Regions from separate parts of the Streptomyces sp. NPDC096046 genome, predicted to be linked through region 2. Evidence: predicted binding sites of a transcription regulator. Region 2 holds the regulator's gene; the other holds the start of a gene.
The links. The regulator HspR, encoded in region 2, represses chaperone genes until heat shock. The targets are predictions, from matches to a motif close to TTGAGNNNNNNNNNCTCAA.

Region 1: a site for HspR is predicted at 4,148-4,166, ahead of lon (endopeptidase La). Genes of this name have one in related genera too.

Annotation. Positions count from the first base shown of each region.
Region 1 covers NZ_JBEOSZ010000006.1:81,685-91,904, reverse strand. The annotation lists gene ABTX62_RS07640 (sensor histidine kinase) at 1-768, opposite strand, end outside; gene ABTX62_RS07635 (response regulator transcription factor) at 765-1,505, opposite strand; gene ABTX62_RS07630 (spermidine synthase family protein) at 1,642-2,319, opposite strand; gene ABTX62_RS07625 (rhomboid-like protein) at 2,513-3,313, shown strand; gene ABTX62_RS07620 (GNAT family N-acetyltransferase) at 3,351-4,010, opposite strand; gene lon (endopeptidase La) at 4,189-6,663, shown strand; gene ABTX62_RS07610 (MarR family winged helix-turn-helix transcriptional regulator) at 6,864-7,355, shown strand; gene ABTX62_RS07605 (protein phosphatase 2C domain-containing protein) at 7,379-8,164, opposite strand; gene ABTX62_RS07600 (sensor histidine kinase) at 8,533-10,220, shown strand, end outside.
Region 2 covers NZ_JBEOSZ010000001.1:10,007-20,226, reverse strand. The annotation lists gene dnaK (molecular chaperone DnaK) at 1-1,234, shown strand, start outside; gene grpE (nucleotide exchange factor GrpE) at 1,231-1,896, shown strand; gene dnaJ (molecular chaperone DnaJ) at 1,930-3,117, shown strand; gene ABTX62_RS00085 (heat shock protein transcriptional repressor HspR) at 3,123-3,575, shown strand; gene ABTX62_RS00080 (sugar ABC transporter substrate-binding protein) at 3,843-4,949, shown strand; gene ABTX62_RS00075 (helix-turn-helix transcriptional regulator) at 5,858-6,898, shown strand; gene ABTX62_RS00070 (helix-turn-helix transcriptional regulator) at 6,861-7,847, opposite strand; gene ABTX62_RS00065 (helix-turn-helix transcriptional regulator) at 7,844-8,866, opposite strand; gene ABTX62_RS00060 (hypothetical protein) at 9,170-9,505, shown strand; gene ABTX62_RS00055 (pyridoxamine 5'-phosphate oxidase family protein) at 9,673-10,089, opposite strand; gene clpB (ATP-dependent chaperone ClpB) at 10,194-10,220, shown strand, end outside.

The DNA of each region.
Region 1 (10,220 bases), on a different contig from region 2:
GTGGATGCGTTCCGGGTCCGCGTGCGCGGTCAACTCGGGCGGATGGACGTCGAGATGCAAATGGACGTCGGTACGGGTGTGACTGCCCGAGCCGGTGGCGATGCCCGCGCGCACCGAGGCCACCATGTTGGCCTCCTTCAGCACACCGGACAGATACGGCCAGACCTCGAACCGCCGCTGTTTCAGCGGGACGACGCCGTTGTCCAGACGGGACAGGTCCAGCAGCGTCTCCACCAGCCGCCCGAGCCGCTCGGTCTGCTTCAGCGCCGTGCGCATCGTCTCCGGGTCGGCCTGCGTGACGCCGTCGACGATGTTCTCCAGCACCGCGCGCAGGCCCGCGATGGGCGTGCGCAGCTCGTGCGAGACATTCGCCACGAGTTCCTTGCGCTGGCTGTCCTGGGCCTCCAGCTCGTCGGCCATGGCGTTGATCGTCACGGCCAGGTCGCCCAGCTCGTCACGGCGGTTCTCCCGCGTCCTGCGGGTGTAGTCGCCCTGCGAGATGGAACGGGCCACCGCCGTCATCTCGTCCAGGGGCGCGGTGAGTGAATGGGCCACGAACTGCGTGATGAGAAGCGTGGCGATCATCGAGAAGACCGTGATGAAGCGCAGTTCCGTCTTCGTGTGCACCGCGATCACCGACAGACCTGTGGTGATCAGCACCGAGATGACGACCAGCGCGCCCAGCTTGGTCTTGATCGAGAACGGGCTCACCCCGCCCCAGGGATCCGGCTCCCCGGGGTTTCTCCGTCCGGCCGGCCCGCCGCTCATGGCGTCGGCGTCTCCAGCGCGTAACCCACGCCGTGCACCGTGCGGATCCGCTCGGCGCCGATCTTCCGGCGCAGCGCCTTGATGTGGCTGTCGACCGTGCGGGTGCCGGAGGCGTCCGCCCAGTCCCAGACCTCGGCGAGCAACTGCTCACGGGAGAGCACCGCGCGCGGGGTGTTCGCCAGGCACACCAGCAGGTCGAACTCGGTGGGCGTGAGGTGGACGTCCTCGCTGCGCACCCGGACCCGGCGCTGGGCGTGGTCGATCTCCAGTTCGCCCAGGCGCAGGATGCCGGAGCGGGGGGTGGCCGCCGCGATGGCGGCCCGCTCCACCCGGCGCAGCAGGACGTGCACGCGCGCCGCCAGCTCCCGCATCGAGAACGGCTTGGTCATGTAGTCGTCGGCGCCGACGCCGAGCCCGACCAGCATGTCGGTCTCGTCGTCGCGCGCGGTGAGCATCATCACCGGCACCGGACGGGCGGCCTGTACGCGCCGGCAGACCTCCAGGCCGTCGAAGCCGGGCAGCATGATGTCGAGGATCAGCAGGTCGGGCTGCCACGCCTCGGCCGTGTCGACCGCGGACGGGCCGTCACCCGCCGTTTGCACGAGGAATCCCTCGGCTCGCAGGCGGGTCGCGATGGCGTCCACGATCGTCGCGTCGTCCTCGACCACCAGGACCCGGCGCTGTGCGCCCGGAGTAGCCGTCGCCGAACCGTTGTGGGAGGTCTGTGTCTGCTCCATCGCCCGCCCCTGGGGTGTGCTTTCCCGGAATCAGTGGGGTGATTCCTTCTGACTGGCTATGCCTGCGCATGGTTGCGATTGACGCTTGAATGATCGGCGTCAGGGGAGCAGCGTACGGGGAGTCAGTACACCTTTGCTATCCAGGGCTGATGGCGAGGTGCACGACGTCCGGAACGCCCCGGGCAACCGGGATCTCTTCGGTACGCACCTGCCGGAACCCGGCATTCCGCAAAGTTTCCTCGAATTCCGCAGACGGCTGGGCGGACCAGACGGCGAGAACCCCGCCGGGTCTCAACACCCTTGCGCAGCTTGCCAGTCCGGCCTCCCGGTACAGATGTCCGTTGCCCTCCGTGACGGTCCAGTCCGGCCCGTTGTCGATGTCGAGGCACAGGGCGTCGTACGTGTCGGATGTCTCATTGACGTGGGCGACGAGATCGGCTTCGACGATGGTCGTGCGAGGGTCCGCCAAGGCCTGGGCGGAGATCGCGGAGAGCGGGCCGTCGAGGTGCCACTCGACGATCGCGTGCTCGCGTTCCACCACCGTGATCCCGCCCCAGCGCGGGTCCGCGGCGGCGTGCGCCAGGGAGAAGCCGACGCCGAGGCCGCCGATCAGGACGTCGGGGCGGTCCCGGCCGGCCAGGGCGCCGAGTGCCGCGTCGACCAGCCGCCGCTCCGAGCGGCCGTCGGAGGTGTCCATCAGGAAACAGCCGTTGGAGATGATCTCCAGTCGATCGTCGTGCCGCCGCAGCACCACCTCACCGTGCGGGCCCTCGCGACGGTCCAGTACATCGGGCATGTCGTAAGGGGTAGGCATGGGGACATCCTGGCAGGAGAGGAGGGTGCGGCGCCTCGCTATTCGGCTGTGGTCCCGGGAGGGGACGCGGGGCGAGGCTTTCGGGTTGCTGTGAATCCGCTCTCGCGTGGCGCGGGTCACAGACAGCGGAGGGCCCGGTGCGAAGGCTGGGACACGAGGGATATGAAGGACATGAGGGAAAGGAGCGCCCGTCGTGGAACGCGCCGCGCCGCCCCACGGGACGGTCACACCGACGCCGACGGGTGCGCCCGTGCGGGAGGTGTCCGGGCTGCTGGACGGGGTGCCGCGGCAGCGCAGTACGCGCGAGCCGGTGGACGCGGCGCTGTGGGAGGCCACCCCGGCGGCGGCGGCGCCGCGGCGGTCACCGCGCCCCTGGCGGTTGCTGCCCACTCCCACCGGGACGCCGTTCACCTTCGGATACGCGCTCGCCCTCTGCCTGACCTCGCTGATCGCCGCCTACGCGAACCCGGCTCTGGTGCACGCCCTGCTCCAGGGCTCCAGCACGGATGTGACGCACCTGGCGCGCACGCCGGGACTGGTGCTGATCGGCAGCGCGCTGTGGGTCGCGGGCGGGGTGACCTCGCCGTTCGCCCTCGCCTTCGTGCTGGTGCTGACCGCGCTGGAACGACGGATCGGGGCCGTGCGCACGGCCGGCGTCTTCCTGCTCGGGCACGTGTCGGCCACCCTCGCGACCGAGGTCCCGGTGGGCGTCGCGGTCCTGGCCGGGCATCTGCCCCACAGCTCCCTGCACCGCCTCGACTACGGCGTCAGCTTCGGCGTCGCCGCCGGTATCGGCGCTCTGGCGGGCCTGCTGCCGCTGTGGCCACGCCTGCCGCTGCTGGCCGGCTTCGGCTGGATGCTGCTCCAGGACCTGCTCGCCTTCACCGACCCGCTGACGAACTGGGGGCATCCGATCGCCCTGGGTATCGGGATCGCGACCTGGCCGGTGGTCCGGCGGTGGTACGCGACGCGCCTCGGCCCGGCCGGGGGCTGACCGCGAGGCCCTTCAGGCCCGGGCGGAGGTCGACGGCTCAGGCCCGGGCGGAGGTCGGCGGTCCGTGCTTGGCGCTGGTCAGCGGGGCCACCATCTCCCAGCCCAGCGCCTCGTAGAGACCTCGGCCCGCGGGGGTGTCGGCCAGGACCCCGGTCCGGGCTCCCTGCCGGGCGGCGGCGTTCTGCAACGTCCGCACGACGAGGCTGCCCAGACCCTTGCGGCGGTGCTCGGGGGCCGTCTCGATCTGGTCGACGACGGCGGTCTCGCCCGTCGGGGTGACCTGTCCGCGGGCCGCCAGCGACCCGTCCGGCGCGGCCACCATCAGCCGGGTCACCCCACCGCGCGACCACGCGCGCAGCCGGAAGCCCTCGGGGACGACCGGAGCGCCGCCCGCCTTCAGGGGGACCGTCATCAGACAGCCGGGCTCGGGATCGATCCACCAGGTGTCGTCGAGCCAGCCGGAGACCACCGAGGGGTCCCGGAAGGCCTTCAGCCACACACCCCGGCCGGTCACCCCGCCGGCCACCTTGCGGACGGTCGTCTCGTCGAGGCTCTCGCCCGTCGCGCCGAACACATGCCGTGTGACGTGGCCGTACATCCCCATGTCGATGGTCCAGCCCCACGGCTCGGCCAGGGGTGGAGCGGCCCCGCGCGACACGACCCATCCGTTCACCCAGGCCTGCACGGTTCCGTCCATGCCATCCCCCCCCGTAATGAGTGCGCGATGTTGTCATCCCTTACTTGGGGGGACCTTACGCGGCCTTCGGCTCCCGGCGTCACGGGTGATCGCTGACAGCGAACAACGAGCCGGGAACAACCGGCACCACCCAAGCATTGAGTCGACATAGCTCAACTTGACTGCCGAAGGGGAGATCATGGCTTCGACGTCCACACCGCTCACCCTGCCCGTGCTGCCGCTCGACGGAGAGGTCGTGCTGCCCGGGATGGTGGTCCCGCTGGACCTGAGCGATTCCGAGGTCCGTGCCGCGGTGGAGGCCGCCCAGGCCGCTGCCCGGACAACGCCCGGAAAGCCCCGGGTACTCCTGGTGCCACGCATCGACGGGACGTACGCGAACACCGGTGTGCTCGGCACCGTCGAGCAGGTCGGCCGGCTGGCCGACGGCGACCCCGGTGCGCTGATCCGGGGCCGGGGCCGGGTGCGCATCGGTGCGGGGACGACCGGCCCCGGCGCCGCCCTCTGGGTGGAGGGCACCAGCGTCGACGAGGCCGTGCCGGAGCCTTCCCCAAGTTCTCAACTTCGTTCGAACAGGGGAGACCCCTATCCCGGGCAGGTCGCCGAACTGGTCAAGGAGTACAAGGCCCTCGCCACCGCATGGCTGCGCAAGCGCGGCGCCTGGCAGGTCGTCGACCGGGTCCAGGCCATCGACGACGTCTCGGCGCTCGCCGACAACTCCGGCTACTCGCCGTTCCTGACCACCGACCAGAAGGTCGAGCTGCTGGAGACCGCCGACCCGGTGGCCCGGCTCAAGCTCGCCACGCAGCAACTGCGCGACCACCTCGCCGAGCAGGACGTGGCCGAGTCCATCGCCAAGGACGTCCAGGAGGGCGTCGACAAGCAGCAGCGCGAGTTCCTGCTGCGGCGCCAGCTGGAAGCCGTCCGCAAGGAGTTGCGCGAGCTCAACGGCGAGCAGGAGGGCGAGGAGTCCGACGACTACCGCACCCGCGTGGAGGCCGCCGATCTGCCCGGGAAGGTCCGCGAGGCCGCCCTCAAGGAGGTCGACAAGCTGGAGCGGTCCTCCGACCAGTCGCCCGAGGGCTCCTGGATCCGCACCTGGCTCGACACGGTCCTGGAGATGCCGTGGAACGAGCGCACCGAGGACGCCTACGACATCCGGGGCGCCAAGGCGGTCCTGGACGCCGAGCACTCCGGACTGGAGGACGTGAAGGAACGCATCACCGAGTACCTGGCGGTACGCAAGCGCCGTGACGACCGGGGTCTGGGCGTGGTCGGCGGGCGGCGCGGCGGTGCCGTGCTCGCGCTCGTCGGACCGCCCGGCGTCGGCAAGACCAGCCTGGGCGAGTCCGTCGCCCACGCCATGGGCCGCAAGTTCGTGCGCGTCGCCCTCGGCGGCGTCCGCGACGAGGCCGAGATCCGCGGTCACCGGCGTACGTACGTCGGCGCCCTGCCGGGCCGGGTCGTCCGGGCCATCAAGGAGGCCGGGTCGATGAACCCGGTCGTGCTGCTCGACGAGATCGACAAGGTGGGCTCCGACTTCCGGGGCGACCCGGCCGCCGCCCTCCTGGAAGTGCTCGACCCCGCGCAGAACCACACCTTCCGGGACCACTACCTGGAGGTCGAGCTGGACCTGTCGGACGTCGTCTTCCTGGCCACGGCCAACGTCCTGGAGGCGATCCCGGAGGCTCTGGCCGACCGGATGGAGATCGTCCGCCTGGACGGCTACACCGAGGACGAGAAGGTCGTCATCGCCCGCGATCACCTGCTGCCGCGCCAACTGGAGCGGGCCGGACTCGACCAGGACGAGGTGACCATCGACGAGGGCGCGCTGCGCAAGCTCGCCGGCGAGTACACGCGCGAGGCGGGGGTCCGCACCCTGGAGCGGTCCGTCGCACGGCTGCTGCGCAAGATCGCGGCCCAGCACGAACTGGGCGAGCGTGAGCTGCCGTTCACCGTCCGGGACGAGGACCTGCGTGACCTGATCGGCCGGCCGCACCACGTGCCCGAGTCCGCCCAGAACCCGGCCGAGCGGCGGACGTCCGTGCCGGGCGTGGCCACCGGGCTCGCGGTGACCGGGGCGGGTGGTGACGTGCTGTACGTCGAGGCGTCGCTGGCCGATCCGGAGACGGGCGCGGCCGGACTGACCCTGACCGGTCAGCTGGGAGAGGTGATGAAGGAGTCCGCGCAGATCGCGCTGAGCTTCCTGCGCTCCCACGGCGCCGAGCTCGAACTGCCGGTGGGGGACCTGAAGGACCGGGGCGTGCACATCCACTTCCCGGCGGGCGCGGTCCCCAAGGACGGCCCGAGCGCCGGCATCACGATGACCACGGCCCTCGCGTCGCTGCTGTCCGGACGGCTGGTCCGCACGGACGTGGCGATGACCGGTGAGGTCTCGCTGACCGGGCGGGTCCTGCCGATCGGAGGTGTGAAGCAGAAGCTGCTCGCGGCGCACCGGGCCGGTGTCACCACGGTGATCATTCCCAAGCGCAACGAACCCGACCTGGACGACGTCCCGGCGGAGGTGCTGGACAAGCTCGACGTCCACGCCGTCACCGACGTCCGCCAGGTCCTGGAACTGGCGCTCGCGCCCGCGACGAGCGAGGCGGCGCCGGAGGTTCCGGTCGCGGCGATGGGGGCACCTCCCAGGCTTTAGGCACTGGGGGAGGACGTGGCCGGATGAAGGAGGCCCGGGTTCCCGTGAGGGAGGCCCGGGCCTTCACGATGGGGTGGCCGTGTGGACAGGAGCGCCCTGACCTGCGGAATACTTGCCGAACTGCGGTGATCACGGCAGATGGCGGAAAATCCCATCACCGGCATTCTCACGGCCGGGCGACGACCGAGGCAGGGGCTGACGTGCACGAGGGCGGCAACGACGACGGACACCGCGACGCCGGTGTGGCCGGAAGCGGGGTGGATCAGCCCGCCTTCCTGGCGCTGGAGCGCGAGCTGACCGTGCTGCTGCGGCGCGCCCGGGCCAGCCAGGGCGAGATGGCCCGCGAGGTCCACCCCGACCTGGAGTCGTCCGCGTACGGTCTGCTGGTCCGGCTGGACGAGTGCGGAAAGCAGCGGGCCACCGAGCTCGCCGCCTACATCGGGGTCGGCAAGGCGACGATGTCCCGCCAGCTGCGCGCCCTGGAGGACCTCGGACTGGTCGCGCGCGAGCCCGACCCCGCCGACGGACGCGCCTGGCTCGTCGCCCTCACCGAGGAGGGCCACCACCGCGTCCGCCGGGTCCGGGAGGCCCGCCGCGCCCGCTACGCCGGCCGCCTGGCCGGCTGGGACTCCCGCGAGGTCACCGAACTGGCCCGACTGCTGCACCAGCTCAACCGCGGCATGGAGAAGTAGACCGGACACCCCCTGTAACCCGACTAGAACTCGACGAACACCACGGTCGCGTCGTCGTGCCTCTTGCCCCTGCCCGGCGAGGTCACGGCGTCCTCCGACCGTTCCCGTGCCCGGACCCGGTCCAGCAGTACCTGCGGACCCTCCTTGCGGACGACGTGGAAGCAGTCCGCCCAGTCGCCCTCCTCGAACCGCTCCACCCAGCGGGTGGCACCGTCCGTCAGCGCGGCCAGGGCGCGCACCTCGCTGCGGGGCAGGGTGCCGGTCACCGCTCGGCGGGCCACCGAAGGGTCCGCGGCCGCCGTGAAGAAGCCGCCCTCCCTGTTGCGGAGCGTGGAGTCCACCAGCGCGTCCGTCGCCAGCGCCGAGCGGGGGAGCAGGGCCAGCCGGTCGTCGAGGACGGGCGTCACCCCACCGTCCGGGGACTCCAGGAGAAGGGCCGAGTCCGACAGGACCAGGTACTCCACCGTGTCCGGATTCCAGCGGGCCGCCACCACCGTGGCCTGAGGCGTCCGGGGGTGAGAAAGGTCACAGGTTGCGGCGTGTGCCTCGGAGGTACGCGCGATGGCGCGGGACAAGGCGTCGACCAGGGGGACATCCGGGAGTGAAACGGTCAGTTCGGTCAGTGCCCCACCGAGGCGCGCGGTGAACCAGGGGACGGAATGCAGACAACCCGTCCCGGTCCTCGGTGGCGTGACCCCGTCCAGGACGACGACCGAACCGCCCTGTCCCGAGGCCGGTAGTCCGACACTGGCGAAGTCCTCGTTGGGGCGGTCGGCGTCTCCCGGCTCCGAGGCGAGTTCGGTTCGCATCCGGCCAGTCTGCACGAGCCCTTCACAGGGCCCGCAAAGGGCCGACAAGGGGCGCGAGGCCGACGCGGCGACGCAGGCCGGACGCCGGGTTTGGGCTGGAATGATTTGTTCCGGGAAGGCGTGGTGGCGAATACTGCCACCGGCCGTCCCCGTCGTCCAACCAGCGAGCTGCGCAAGTCCGCTGCGCAAGCTTGCGGAACTTGCCCCTCAACTCCCGTCCGAGGTTCACTCCTTCGGGTGGCGGGTCAGGTGATGCGCGTGCGCTGCCCACCGGCGCTGGGAGGGTCGGGAAGTGTACCGGGAGTACGCACCAGTTGACGGAGCGTCATCCGGGCCCAAGGGTTCACGAATCAGGAATGCGAGCACCGGTGCAGAAGACGCGGCCTCGTCGCACAGGCAAGCAGACGGCCCCTGTTCAGGGCGCTGAGCCGACGCCCCCCACCGGCAAGGGCCGCCCCACCCACGTACGCAATCGGCTGATCGTCGCCGTGGCCGTGGTCGCCGCGGCCATCGCCGCCGCCGGCACCCCGTCCGTCCTGGCCGCCTCCGGACAACTCCACGACTCCCAGGAACTGGTGACGCTCGCGGAGCAGACCCAGGACGCGCTGACCCTCGCACACTCCCTCGCCGACGAGCGGGACGACGTCACCTCCTACATCGCGGCCGGGCGCCCCAAGACCAAGGCGCCCTCCGAACAGCGCAGCGCCCGGGTGGACCGGCAGGTCGAGGAACTGCGGTCCGACACCGACACCCCCGCTTCGCTCCGCTCGGACCTCGACGCCATAGCGGCCGTGCGCAGGGCGGCGCTCACCGGCAAGAGCAGCGCCCTCGAAGCGCACCAGGCGTACTCCATTACCATCACCGAACTCCACCGCCTCGCCGAGCGGCTGGCGCAGCAGACGCCGCCGCGCGCGGGTGACGGCGGTTACGCCCTGGCCGAGCTCGATTCCGCCGTCCAGCAGGCCGCCGCGGCCCGCGGGCTGCTGCTCGCCGCGCTCAGCGTGCCGAGCAGCACCCAGACGGTCATCGATCCCCTCACCGGCCTGCCGACCGAGACCAGCACCTCCTCGGACGCCGACACCCGCCGCCGCGACCTCCTGAGCGCCGCCGCCCAGCAGGCCCGGCTGCGCTCCGACGCGGCCCTGGCCGACTTCCGCGGCATCGCCCCCGAGCCGGCCCGCGCCTCCTTCGACTCCACGGTCACCGGCACCGAGGTCAATTCCGCCGACAAGTACCTCGCCGCCCTGACCGACCAGCCGACACTCTCCCGCAGCGACCTCGCCACCAGCACCAAGGAGCTCGACGCGGCCCTGTCCGCCCGTGTGGACCTGATGCGCGGCGTGGAGTCGGCCCTCTACGACCGGCGTACCAAGGACCTGGAGGCGCTGCGCGACGACGACGTCACCGCGCTGGAGATCCGCATCGCCGTCCTCGGCGCGCTCATGCTGCTCGCCGTCGGTGTCGCCACGGGCATGGCGCGCAGCCTCACCCGCCCCCTCGCGGTCCTGCGCCTGGGGTCCAAGCGCCTCGCCGAGGCCGACGACCCGGCGGCCGAGGAGCCGGTGAAGTTCACCGGCCGCAACGACGAGTTCGCCCAGGTCGTCCGCTCCGTCAACGCCCTGCACGCGCACACGGCCGCCCTCACCGAGCGCATCACCACGCTGGAGTCCGACCGCAAGCACCTCGTCGGCCAGCGCCAGAAGATGGCCGACGCACGTGAGGAACTGCGCGGCGAACTCGCCGAGTCCGCCGCCCAGCTGGAGCGGCTGCGCACGGCCATCGGCGGGACGTTCGTCAACCTCGCGCTGCGCACCCTCGGCCTGGTCGAGCGGCAACTGGCCGTGATCGAGAACCTGGAGGAACGCGAGCAGGACCCGGACCGGCTCGCCACGCTGTTCAAGCTCGACCACTTCGCGACGGTCATGCGCCGGCACAGCGAGAACCTCCTGGTCCTCGCCGGCACCGAGCACGTCCAGCACGCCGCCGGGCCGGTGCCGCTGGTGGACGTCGTACGTGCCGCGGTGAGCGAGATCGAGCGGTACGAGCGGGTCGGGAT
Region 2 (10,220 bases):
CTACCTGGTCCAGCAGTTCCAGTCCGGCCACGGCGTGGACCTGGGCAAGGACAAGATGGCCCTGCAGCGTCTGCGCGAGGCCGCCGAGAAGGCGAAGATCGAGCTGTCCTCGTCCACCGAGACCTCGATCAACCTGCCCTACATCACCGCCTCCGCCGAGGGCCCCCTGCACCTCGACGAGAAGCTCACCCGCGCCCAGTTCCAGCAGCTGACCGCGGACCTGCTGGAGCGCTGCAAGACGCCGTTCCACAACGTCATCAAGGACGCCGGCATCTCCATCAGCGAGATCGACCACGTCGTCCTCGTCGGCGGCTCGACCCGCATGCCCGCCGTCGCCGAGCTCGTCAAGGAGCTGACCGGCGGCAAGGACGCCAACAAGGGCGTCAACCCGGACGAGGTCGTCGCCATCGGCGCCGTCCTGCAGGCCGGTGTTCTCAAGGGCGAGGTCAAGGACGTCCTGCTCCTCGACGTCACCCCGCTGTCCCTCGGCATCGAGACCAAGGGCGGCATCATGACCAAGCTCATCGAGCGGAACACGACGATCCCGACCAAGCGGTCCGAGATCTTCACCACCGCCGAGGACAACCAGCCGTCCGTGCAGATCCAGGTCTACCAGGGCGAGCGCGAGATCGCGGCGTACAACAAGAAGCTCGGGATGTTCGAGCTGACCGGTCTGCCCCCGGCGCCCCGCGGCGTCCCGCAGATCGAGGTGTCCTTCGACATCGACGCCAACGGCATCATGCACGTGACCGCCAAGGACCTGGGCACGGGCAAGGAGCAGAAGATGACCGTCACCGGCGGCTCCTCGCTGCCGAAGGACGAGGTCGACCGCATGCGCCAGGAGGCCGAGCAGTACGCGGAGGAGGACCACAAGCGCCGCGAGGCCGCCGAGTCCCGCAACCAGGGCGAGCAGCTCGTCTACCAGACCGAGAAGTTCCTCAAGGACAACGAGGACAAGGTCCCGGGCGACATCAAGACCGAGGTCGAGGAGGCCGTCGCCGAGCTGAAGGAGAAGCTCAAGGGCGAGGACAGCGCCGAGATCCGCACGGCCACGGAGAAGGTCGCGGCCGTCTCCCAGAAGCTCGGCCAGGCCATGTACGCCGACGCGGGCGCGGCCCAGGCCGCCGGTGGTCCCGCCGGTGACGCGGGCGCCGCCGGTGGTGCCAAGCCCGCCGATGACGACGTCGTCGACGCCGAGATCGTCGACGAGGACCGGAAGGACGGTGCCGCGTGACGGAGGAGACCCCGGGCTTCGACGAGCAGCAGTCGCAGCAGCCCGACGTCCCTTCCGGCGCCACCTCCGACGACGCCGAGCCGAAGGCCGCCTCCCCCTCCCCGGAGGAGGAGGCGGCCCCGGCCGGGGACACGGGCCAGGACGTGGCTCTGGTGGCCCAGCTGGACCAGGCCCGCACCGCGCTCAGCGAGCGCACGGCGGACCTCCAGCGCCTCCAGGCCGAGTTCCAGAACTACCGCCGCCGGGTCGAGCGTGACCGGATCGCGGTCAAGGAGATCGCCATCGCGAACCTCCTGACCGAGCTCCTGCCCGTGCTCGACGACATCGGCCGCGCGCGGGAACACGGCGAACTGGTCGGCGGCTTCAAGTCCGTCGCCGAGTCGCTGGAGAGCACCGCGGCGAAGATGGGCCTGCAGCAGTTCGGCAAGGAGGGCGAGCCCTTCGACCCGACGATCCACGAAGCCCTGATGCACAGCTACGCACCGGACGTCACCGAGACGACGTGCGTCGCGATCCTGCAGCCCGGGTACCGGATCGGCGAGCGCACCATCCGCCCCGCCCGGGTGGCCGTGGCCGAGCCCCAGCCGGGGGCGCAGACGGTCAAGGCGGACGAGTCCGCCGACGCCGACGACAAGGAGAGCGGTGGCCCGGACGAGGGCTGACGTCATCAACGAAGGGAAGGAGGGGCGTCGAGGATGAGCACCAAGGACTTCATCGAGAAGGACTACTACAAGGTCCTCGGCGTCCCCAAGGACGCCACCGAGGCCGAGATCAAGAAGGCGTACCGGAAGCTCGCCCGCGAGTTCCACCCGGACGCCAACAAGGGCAACGTCAGGGCGGAGGAGCGCTTCAAGGAGATCTCCGAGGCCAACGACATCCTCGGCGACCCCAAGAAGCGCAAGGAGTACGACGACGCGCGCGCCCTCTTCGGCAACGGCGGCTTCCGCCCGGGGCCGGGCGGCGCGGGCGGCTCCTTCAACTTCGACCTGGGCGACCTCTTCGGAGGCGGCGCCCAGGGCGGCGGTCAGGGAGCCGGCGGCTTCGGCGGCGGACTCGGTGACGTCTTCGGGGGCCTGTTCAACCGCGGCGGCGCGGGCGGACCGGGGACGCGCACGCACCCCCGGCGCGGCCAGGACATCGAGTCCGAGGTCACGCTCAGCTTCACCGAGGCGATCGAGGGCGCGACGGTCCCCCTGCGGATGTCGTCGCAGTCGCCCTGCAAGGCCTGTTCGGGCACCGGCGACAAGAACGGCACACCCCGCGTGTGCCCGACCTGCGTCGGCACCGGGCAGGTCGCCCGGGGCAGCGGCGGCGGTTTCTCCCTCACCGACCCCTGCCCGGACTGCAAGGGCCGCGGACTGATCGCGGAGAACGCGTGCGAGGTCTGCAAGGGCAGCGGCCGGGCCAAGTCCTCGCGGACCATGCAGGTGCGCATCCCCGCCGGCGTCAGCGACGGCCAGCGGATCCGGCTGCGCGGCAAGGGGGCGCCGGGCGAGCGCGGCGGCCCGGCGGGCGACCTGTACGTGGTGGTGCACGTCGACTCCCACCCGGTGTTCGGCCGCAAGGACGACAACCTCACGGTCACCGTCCCGGTGACCTTCACCGAGGCGGCGCTCGGCGGCGAGGTGCGGGTGCCCACCCTGGGCGGCCCGCCCGTCACCCTGAAGCTGCCTCCGGGCACGCCCAACGGGCGCACCATGCGGGCCCGGGGCAAGGGCGCGGTCCGCAAGGACGGCACCCGCGGGGACCTCCTGGTCACCGTCGAGGTGAGTGTTCCCAAGGGCCTGACGGGGAAGGCTCGTGACGCGCTCGAGGCGTATCGCGAGGTGACCGCGGACGAGGATCCGCGGGCGGATCTGTTCCAGGCCGCGAAGGGAGCATGAGTCAGATGGACGGTCGTCGGCGCAACCCGTATGAACTGACCGAGGAAACCCCGGTCTACGTCATCTCGGTGGCGGCCCAGCTGTCCGGCCTGCATCCCCAGACCCTGCGCCAGTACGACCGGCTGGGTCTGGTGTCCCCCGACCGCACCGCGGGCCGGGGCCGCCGCTACTCGGCGCGTGACATCGAACTGCTGCGCACGGTCCAGCAGTTGTCGCAGGACGAGGGCATCAACCTGGCCGGAATCAAGCGCATCATCGAACTGGAGAACCAGGTCGCCGCGCTCCAGGCCCGGGTCGCCGAGCTGGAGGACGCGCTCGACGGCGCGGCGGCGGCGATGCGCCAGCGCGAGGCGGCGGTGCACGCGTCGTACCGCCGTGACCTGGTGCCGTACCAGGAGGTGCAGCAGACCAGCGCGCTGGTGGTGTGGCGGCCGAAGCGGCAGCAGCAGTCCGACTGACGCGTACGCACGGGAAAGGGCCGAGAGTTCACTCTCGGCCCTTTCCGTGTGCTTCGGGGCGGTTTGGCCCGGTCTCCTGCGGATGACCGGGTGGTGCACACCACTTGAAGATGATTCCGCAGGGTCTTCACAACTGCTGCGGAGCGTGGTGTTGTCATCTCGTTAAGTGGTTCCGCTTGACGCTGGGGGTCGCGTCCGCGTTGGCTTTTCAGTCACATGGGCGGAAAGCTGCGCCCACGTCCGAATCACACGCGAAGTGAGCTCCGCATGCGTCGTATCGCCATATCCGTGGCAGCCGCCACGATGTCCGTCACGCTCGCCGGCTGCGGCGCGCTCAACGCGACCGGGAGCAGTGACGACGCGAGCCCGGCGAAGGGCAACGACATCACCGTCGGGCTGCTGCTGCCGGAGAAGGCGAACACGCGGTACGAGAACTTCGACTACCCCATCATCAAGACGAAGGTCGAGTCCCTCACCAACGACAAGGGCCGCGTCACCTACGCCAACGCCGAGGCGAGCGCGGACAAGCAGGCCAGCCAGATGCAGCAGATGATCGACGACCGGGTCGACGTGATCCTGCTGGACGCCGTCGACTCGAAGGCCATCGCGAGCGGCGTGAAGAAGGCGAAGGAGGCCGGCATCCCGGTCATCGCCTACGACCGGCTGGCCGAGGGCCCGATCGACGCCTACATCTCCTTCGACAACGAGCTGGTCGGCGAGGTCCAGGGCCGCACCCTGCTGGAGGCCATCGGCGAGGACGCGAGCCTCTCCGACAAGATCGTCATGATGAACGGCTCTCCGACGGACCCGAACGCCAAGCAGTTCAAGGCCGGGGCGATGTCCGAGCTGAACGGCAACGTGACGATCGCGAAGTCCTTCGACACCAAGGACTGGAAGCCGGAGAACGCCCAGGCGAACATGGCCGAGGCGATCGCGGAGATCGGCAAGGACAACATCGCGGCGGTGTACTCCGCCAACGACGGCATGGCGGGCGGCATCGTCAAGGCGCTGGAGGCGGCGGGCGTGACGGAGCTGCCGCCGATCACCGGCCAGGACGCGGAGCTGGCGGCCGTGCAGCGGATCATCAGCGGCGACCAGTACATGAGCGTGTACAAGTCGTACCCGCAGGAGGCGGAGAACGCCGCGGAGATGGCCGTCGCCAAGGTCCAGGGCCGCGACATCCAGTTCGCCGCCCTGGCCCGCGACAGGGTCGACAGCCCCACGGACAAGGGCATCCCGGCGCAGCTCGTGCCCGTGGTCGCGCTCACCAAGGAGAACATCAAGGACACGGTGGTCGCGGACGAGGTCTACAAGCTGTCGGACATCTGCACGGCCGAGTACAAGGCGGCGTGCCGTGCCATCGGCCTGAAGTAGCCGTCGGGGAACTGACGCGGGACCACCCCGTCGTTCGCGCCACTCGCCCGCGATCGGTGCCCGACGGGCGCCCGCCGCGTCCGCGGCACCGGTGTCCGGGCAGGTGACCGTCTCGCCACGGACGGCCCGGCCGCCACCCAGTCCATCTCCGGCCGCCAGAAGAGCTCCGTCGGGTGGGAGCTGCCCCCCGGCGGGGATGATTCGGCTCGAGCCCCTGCTCGCACGCGAGGACGACGCCGCCCGGCCACGACCGGCCGCCCGGCCACGACGAGGCACGCGGCTTGGGGCCTCGTGCTCGTCGGCCGTGTCGAGGGCCGACCGGACACCGTTGCTCCCCGTCGTGAACCGGAGCCCCGGCGGCGGCGCGCGGCTCTGCACCGGGCCTGCGACGCGACACGACAGCCGCCGAGCCGACGCCGGGGCGCGCGACAAGCCCTCGCAGTCCCGTCCCGGACCCGGGCGACAAGTGGGGCCGGGGTCTGCTGGTCGTGGGGCCGGGGTCTGCTGGTCGTGGGGCCGGGACCTGCCGGTCGTGAGGCCGGGACCCGTCGGAGCGTGCCCGGCGAGCCGGCGGAGCGGTGCCCGCGAGCCGGCGGAGCGGTGCCCGGACCCGGCGCACCGGCCGGAGCGGACCTCCGGCCTGACGGGCGCGAAGACGGACGCCCATCCACTCGGCACCTCCTGCGACGCCACGACGGCCCCACGACGGCCCAGGACTGACCGGCCGGTGGCACCACCAGCGCCCACCACCCCGGCGTGCGGTCACCGGCCACGCGGCACCCCGGGCATACCGGTACCAAGGGGGCTGAAAGGCAGTTCGGTTGTGGTCGAGCCGTGTTGCGGAGCACGTCCGGTCCGCGCATAGTTGCGCTGCGGAAAAACGGCGAAACCGGGGGGTGGGATGGGCGATGGCCGGGCACGGGGCGGATGAGCATCCCCATGGTGCCGACCGACTGTGCGAGGCCGGGGACCGCGTGTACTCCCGGGCCGTACGGCGCGGCCGGGTGCCGCGCCGGGACGCGGATCCGGTGCCCTGCCTGCTGCAACTCGCCCTGCTGCACCCGGACCCCGACGACATGGACTGGCTGGTGCCGACCTCCCCGCAGGAGGTCATGACCCGACTGCTGCGCGGGATGTACGACGAGGTCAGCGCCAATCAGCGGCGGGTGGGCTCGGCCGTGGCGGCCGTCGAGTGGTACGCCGGTCTGGGCCGCCAGGTGCGGCCGACCCCGTCGGCGAGCGAGGGCTCGGCGATCCGAGTCTTGGACGGACTCGCCCGCATCCAGGCCGCGATGGACGAGGCGACCCAGGCGTGCACGACCGAGGTGCTCACGGTCCAGCCCGGCGGCATCCGCCGTGAGGCGGAACTCTCCGAGGGCCTGCACCGGGCGCTGGCGCTGCGCGGCCGGGGCGTGCGGATGCGGGACCTGTACACCCATGTCGCCCGGCACGGGCAGGGGTTGCTGACCTACCTGGAGCTGATGGGCGACGCGGTGGAGGCACGCACGCTGGACGAGGTGATCGACCGGCTGATCCTCTTCGACCGGACGGTGGCGTTCATCCCCGCCAACACCGACCGCACGATGGCTCTTGAGCTACGGCATCCGGCCCTCATTGAGTACCTCGTCACGGTCTTCGAACGGCTCTGGCGCCTGGCCATCCCCCTATCGGCCCCGCTCCCCGACACCGGCATCGAGGGCATCTCCCACCGGGAACAGTCGATCGCCGCGCTGCTGGCGGAAGGGCATCAGGACGCCGTCATCGCGGAACGGCTGGGCATCAGCGTCCGGACGTGCCGGGCGCACATCGCGCGCCTCTCGGAGACGCTCGGGGCGGCCAGCCGGACCCAACTCGGCGTCCGCATCGCCCAGGCGGGCCTCGACGGCCCGCCCCCCTCGGCCGCTCCCTCCCTCAGCGTCCCTGATCAAGGATCCCGGACCGCCCGATGAGATACCCGAGCTGAGCCCTGCTCTGACTGCCCAGCGTCGCGGCGAGCTTGGCGATGTGGACGCGGGCAGTGCGGATGTTCATGCCGAGCCGGTCGGCGATGACGGCGTCGGTGTGGCCTTCGACGAGGAGGGCGGCTATGGCGTGCTGGCGCGGGGTGATGCCGTTGTGGGAGGGCTGGGGGGCGGCTTCGGGGTACATGGGTGTGGCCAGGCGCCAAAGGCGGTCGAAAGTGACGGCCAGGTGGTCCACGATGGCCGGATGCCTGATCTCCAGAGCTAATTTGCCGTCCTCGCCGGCCGGGACGAAGGCCACCGCGCGGTCGATGAGGACCAGGCGGTCGGGGACTTCGTCCAATGTGCGGATCTGAACGTCGCCCTTCAGGCGCTCGCAACGAGCCGTGATTATGGGAAAGTGACGCATCGTATGCGGGTACAGGGTGCGTATCCGGCAACCACGGTCCAGCGCTGCCTGGTCACGGCCGAGCGATGCGGCGTCGGCGGCCTGGCCGCGCTCGCCGGTGAGGCCGGCGCGTGGCTGGACGGTGATCAATTCCTCGGAGGCATCGGCCATCGCGTCGGTGATGGCCCGGTTGATCCGCTCCGTGCCGGTGAGAAGGTGGATCGTGGGAGTCTGGCCGGATGTAGGGGGCGGGTCGGCGATCCGCATCAGGGAGCCGAATGTCTCGGCCAACTGTGCTTCGCGCTGCCGCTCGCTCGCGATCCGCTCCTCGGAACTCCGCAGCAGCCGGTGCAGCGCCACGACCGGGGCGACGGGCTCCAGCCGGGTGGGGTCGTCGAGAGCGGGGTGCAGCAGACCCAGGTCGACGATGCAGGGGGCGACCCGGGTGTCCTCGGTGGACAGCCGACCCTGACGCAGCGCTCGTTCGTACAGGTCCGTGCCCACGGCGCACAGGTCGTCCTTGCCGTGCTCGCGGTGCGGTCCGCTCACTGCGCGGCACCTGCGCTCTCCAGGATTCCGGACTGCGCGATGAGGAAACCGAGTTGGGCACGACTGCCGCTGCCGAGGGTGGCCGCGAGCTTGGCGATGTGAGCCCGGCACGTGCGGACGTTCATGCCGAGGCGGCGGGCGATCGCCTCGTCGACGTGCCCCTCCACGAGGAGTTTGGCGATGGAGTACTGGATGTCCGTGATGCCGTCCGCGGCCGGGCCGTAGGGAGCACCGGCGCTCAGCGGAACGGAACGGCTCCACATGAACTCGAAGACCTTCACCAGGTACCGGACAAGTCCGGGGTGGCGGAGTTCGAGGGCGACTTGCTGGTCGTCGCGGGCCGGGATGAACGCGACGGTCCCGTCGCAGACGATGAGCCGTTCGACCACCTCGTCGATCGTGCGGTACTCCGCCTTGCTGTTCGCGAGTTGTGCCACATAGGCCAGTTTTTGAGGGTTATAGCGAGCCGTGTGCTGGTACAGCGTCCGGATCCTGACTCCCCGCTCGATCAGAGGTCTGTCCCTTTCGAGTCCTTGAGTGAGGCTTCGCTCGGAGAAGCGGTCGTCACTGGGCTGGATGGTGAGCATCTCCGCTTGGCACTGGGCCGTGGCCAGGTTGAGGGCCGCGTTGATCCGGTCGCCGCCCTCCAGCACCGTGATCGAGTGGTCGGTCGTCGTCAGCTGGGCGCCCAAGGTCATGAACGGCTCGAATGCGTCCGCGATCTTGATCGACAGCTGTCGGCGTGCCGCGATGTCACGCTCGATCGGGTGCAGACGCTCGGCCAGCGCTACTGTCGGCGGTACAGGCCGCAGCCAGTCCTCGTCGTCCGGGTCCGGGTGAAGAAGGGCGAACTCGACAAGACAAGGCGCTGACTCAACGTCCGTGCGCGCGATCCGCCCTGCACGCAGGGCGTTCGCATAAAGTCGGTTCCCTTCCTCGCACAGCTCGGTGACCGCATGGGGATGCGCCGCCTTAGTCTGATTTGCCACGAAATCTCCACCCCCCAGGGTCCTGAACATGCAGGAACATGATGCACCGATTGTGTGGCCATGACGTGTTCGAATGAGCCATCGTCTTACCTGACGGGGGAAGAGGAGACTCACAAGTGAGGACGAAGCCGACTATGCGCAAGAGACTGCTTCGCTCGGTGCTTGCTGCCGCTCTCTCTGCCGTCGCTGTCATCGGAGTGATGGGTTACTCCGGCGCGAAGGGTGATACCCGGGCGGACAGTCACTGGCCGGCGAGCGTCATGAGCGATGTCAAGAGTGATGTCCTGGCGGACAGTCATTGGCCGGCGATCGTCGTGGACTCGGAGCGTTGATGTGACCACTCCACCCGACGACCGCTCCTTCCGTCGTGAAATGGCCACCGCCTACCGATCGGGCTGGCACTTCATCGACCTGGTCACCGCCATCCCCCACAGCGGTGACTCGTTGATGGTGACCGTTTTCGGCGAGCCGGTGGTCGTCACACGGGACGACGACGAGGACGTACGGGCGTACCGGTGTCTGCGGCGGCCTCGGGGGGCGCCGCAGCCGGTGCGATGTGCCGTACGGTACGGAATGATCTTTGTGAACCTGGACCAACGGGATCACCAGCAGGTGGAGGTCGACTCCCCTGTCCCGCGGACCATCTCTGCCACCCCCCGCAGTGCCTGACGCGATTCCCCCGTCGTAAAAGATCGCTCAGGTGCTTCCCCCCGCAGCGGCGTCACCGTGACCTGAACACGGTGACGCCGCTGCAGTTTTGCGGGATATTTCCGGGTATCGGCCAAGTCCGGAGGTGGCCGAATCCAATCGATCACCGGTGTGGATGTTCACTTCGCTCAACCTCGCCCCATGGCCCGCGTCAGGTGGATCTCGATCACCACGCGCGCCGGGTTCGGCGACGGGGTCCTGCCGTAGCGCTCCGCGTAGCGCCGCACCGCCTCGGCGACCCGGTCCGGCTCCTCGCTCACGAAGGCACGGCCCTCCAGCGTCGCCCAGCGGCGGCCCTCCAGCTGGCAGACGGCCACGGCCGCCCCCTGCTCCCCGGCGGCCCGCACATACCGCGCCTTCGCACTCGCCCGGTTGGTGATCACCCGAGCCAGACGGGCCTCGGGATCGTATGTGACCCCGACGGGTACCAGATGTGGGGTGCCGTCCGGGCGGGGGGTCGTCAGGGTGCACAGGTGCCGTTCCCGCCAGAAGCCGAGATACGACGGGTCCGGAGCGCCCGGGTCCACGGAGTACTTGGTCGCCATGCTCCGGAACTTAGACCGTCCGGCCCTCCCGGAACCGTCCTTGAGTGCACTAGACTCAACTTTGTGCAAGCCGTTCGGGTCAGTGCAAGGAGGAGAACGCGAACGTGGACGCCGAGCTGACCAACCGGAGC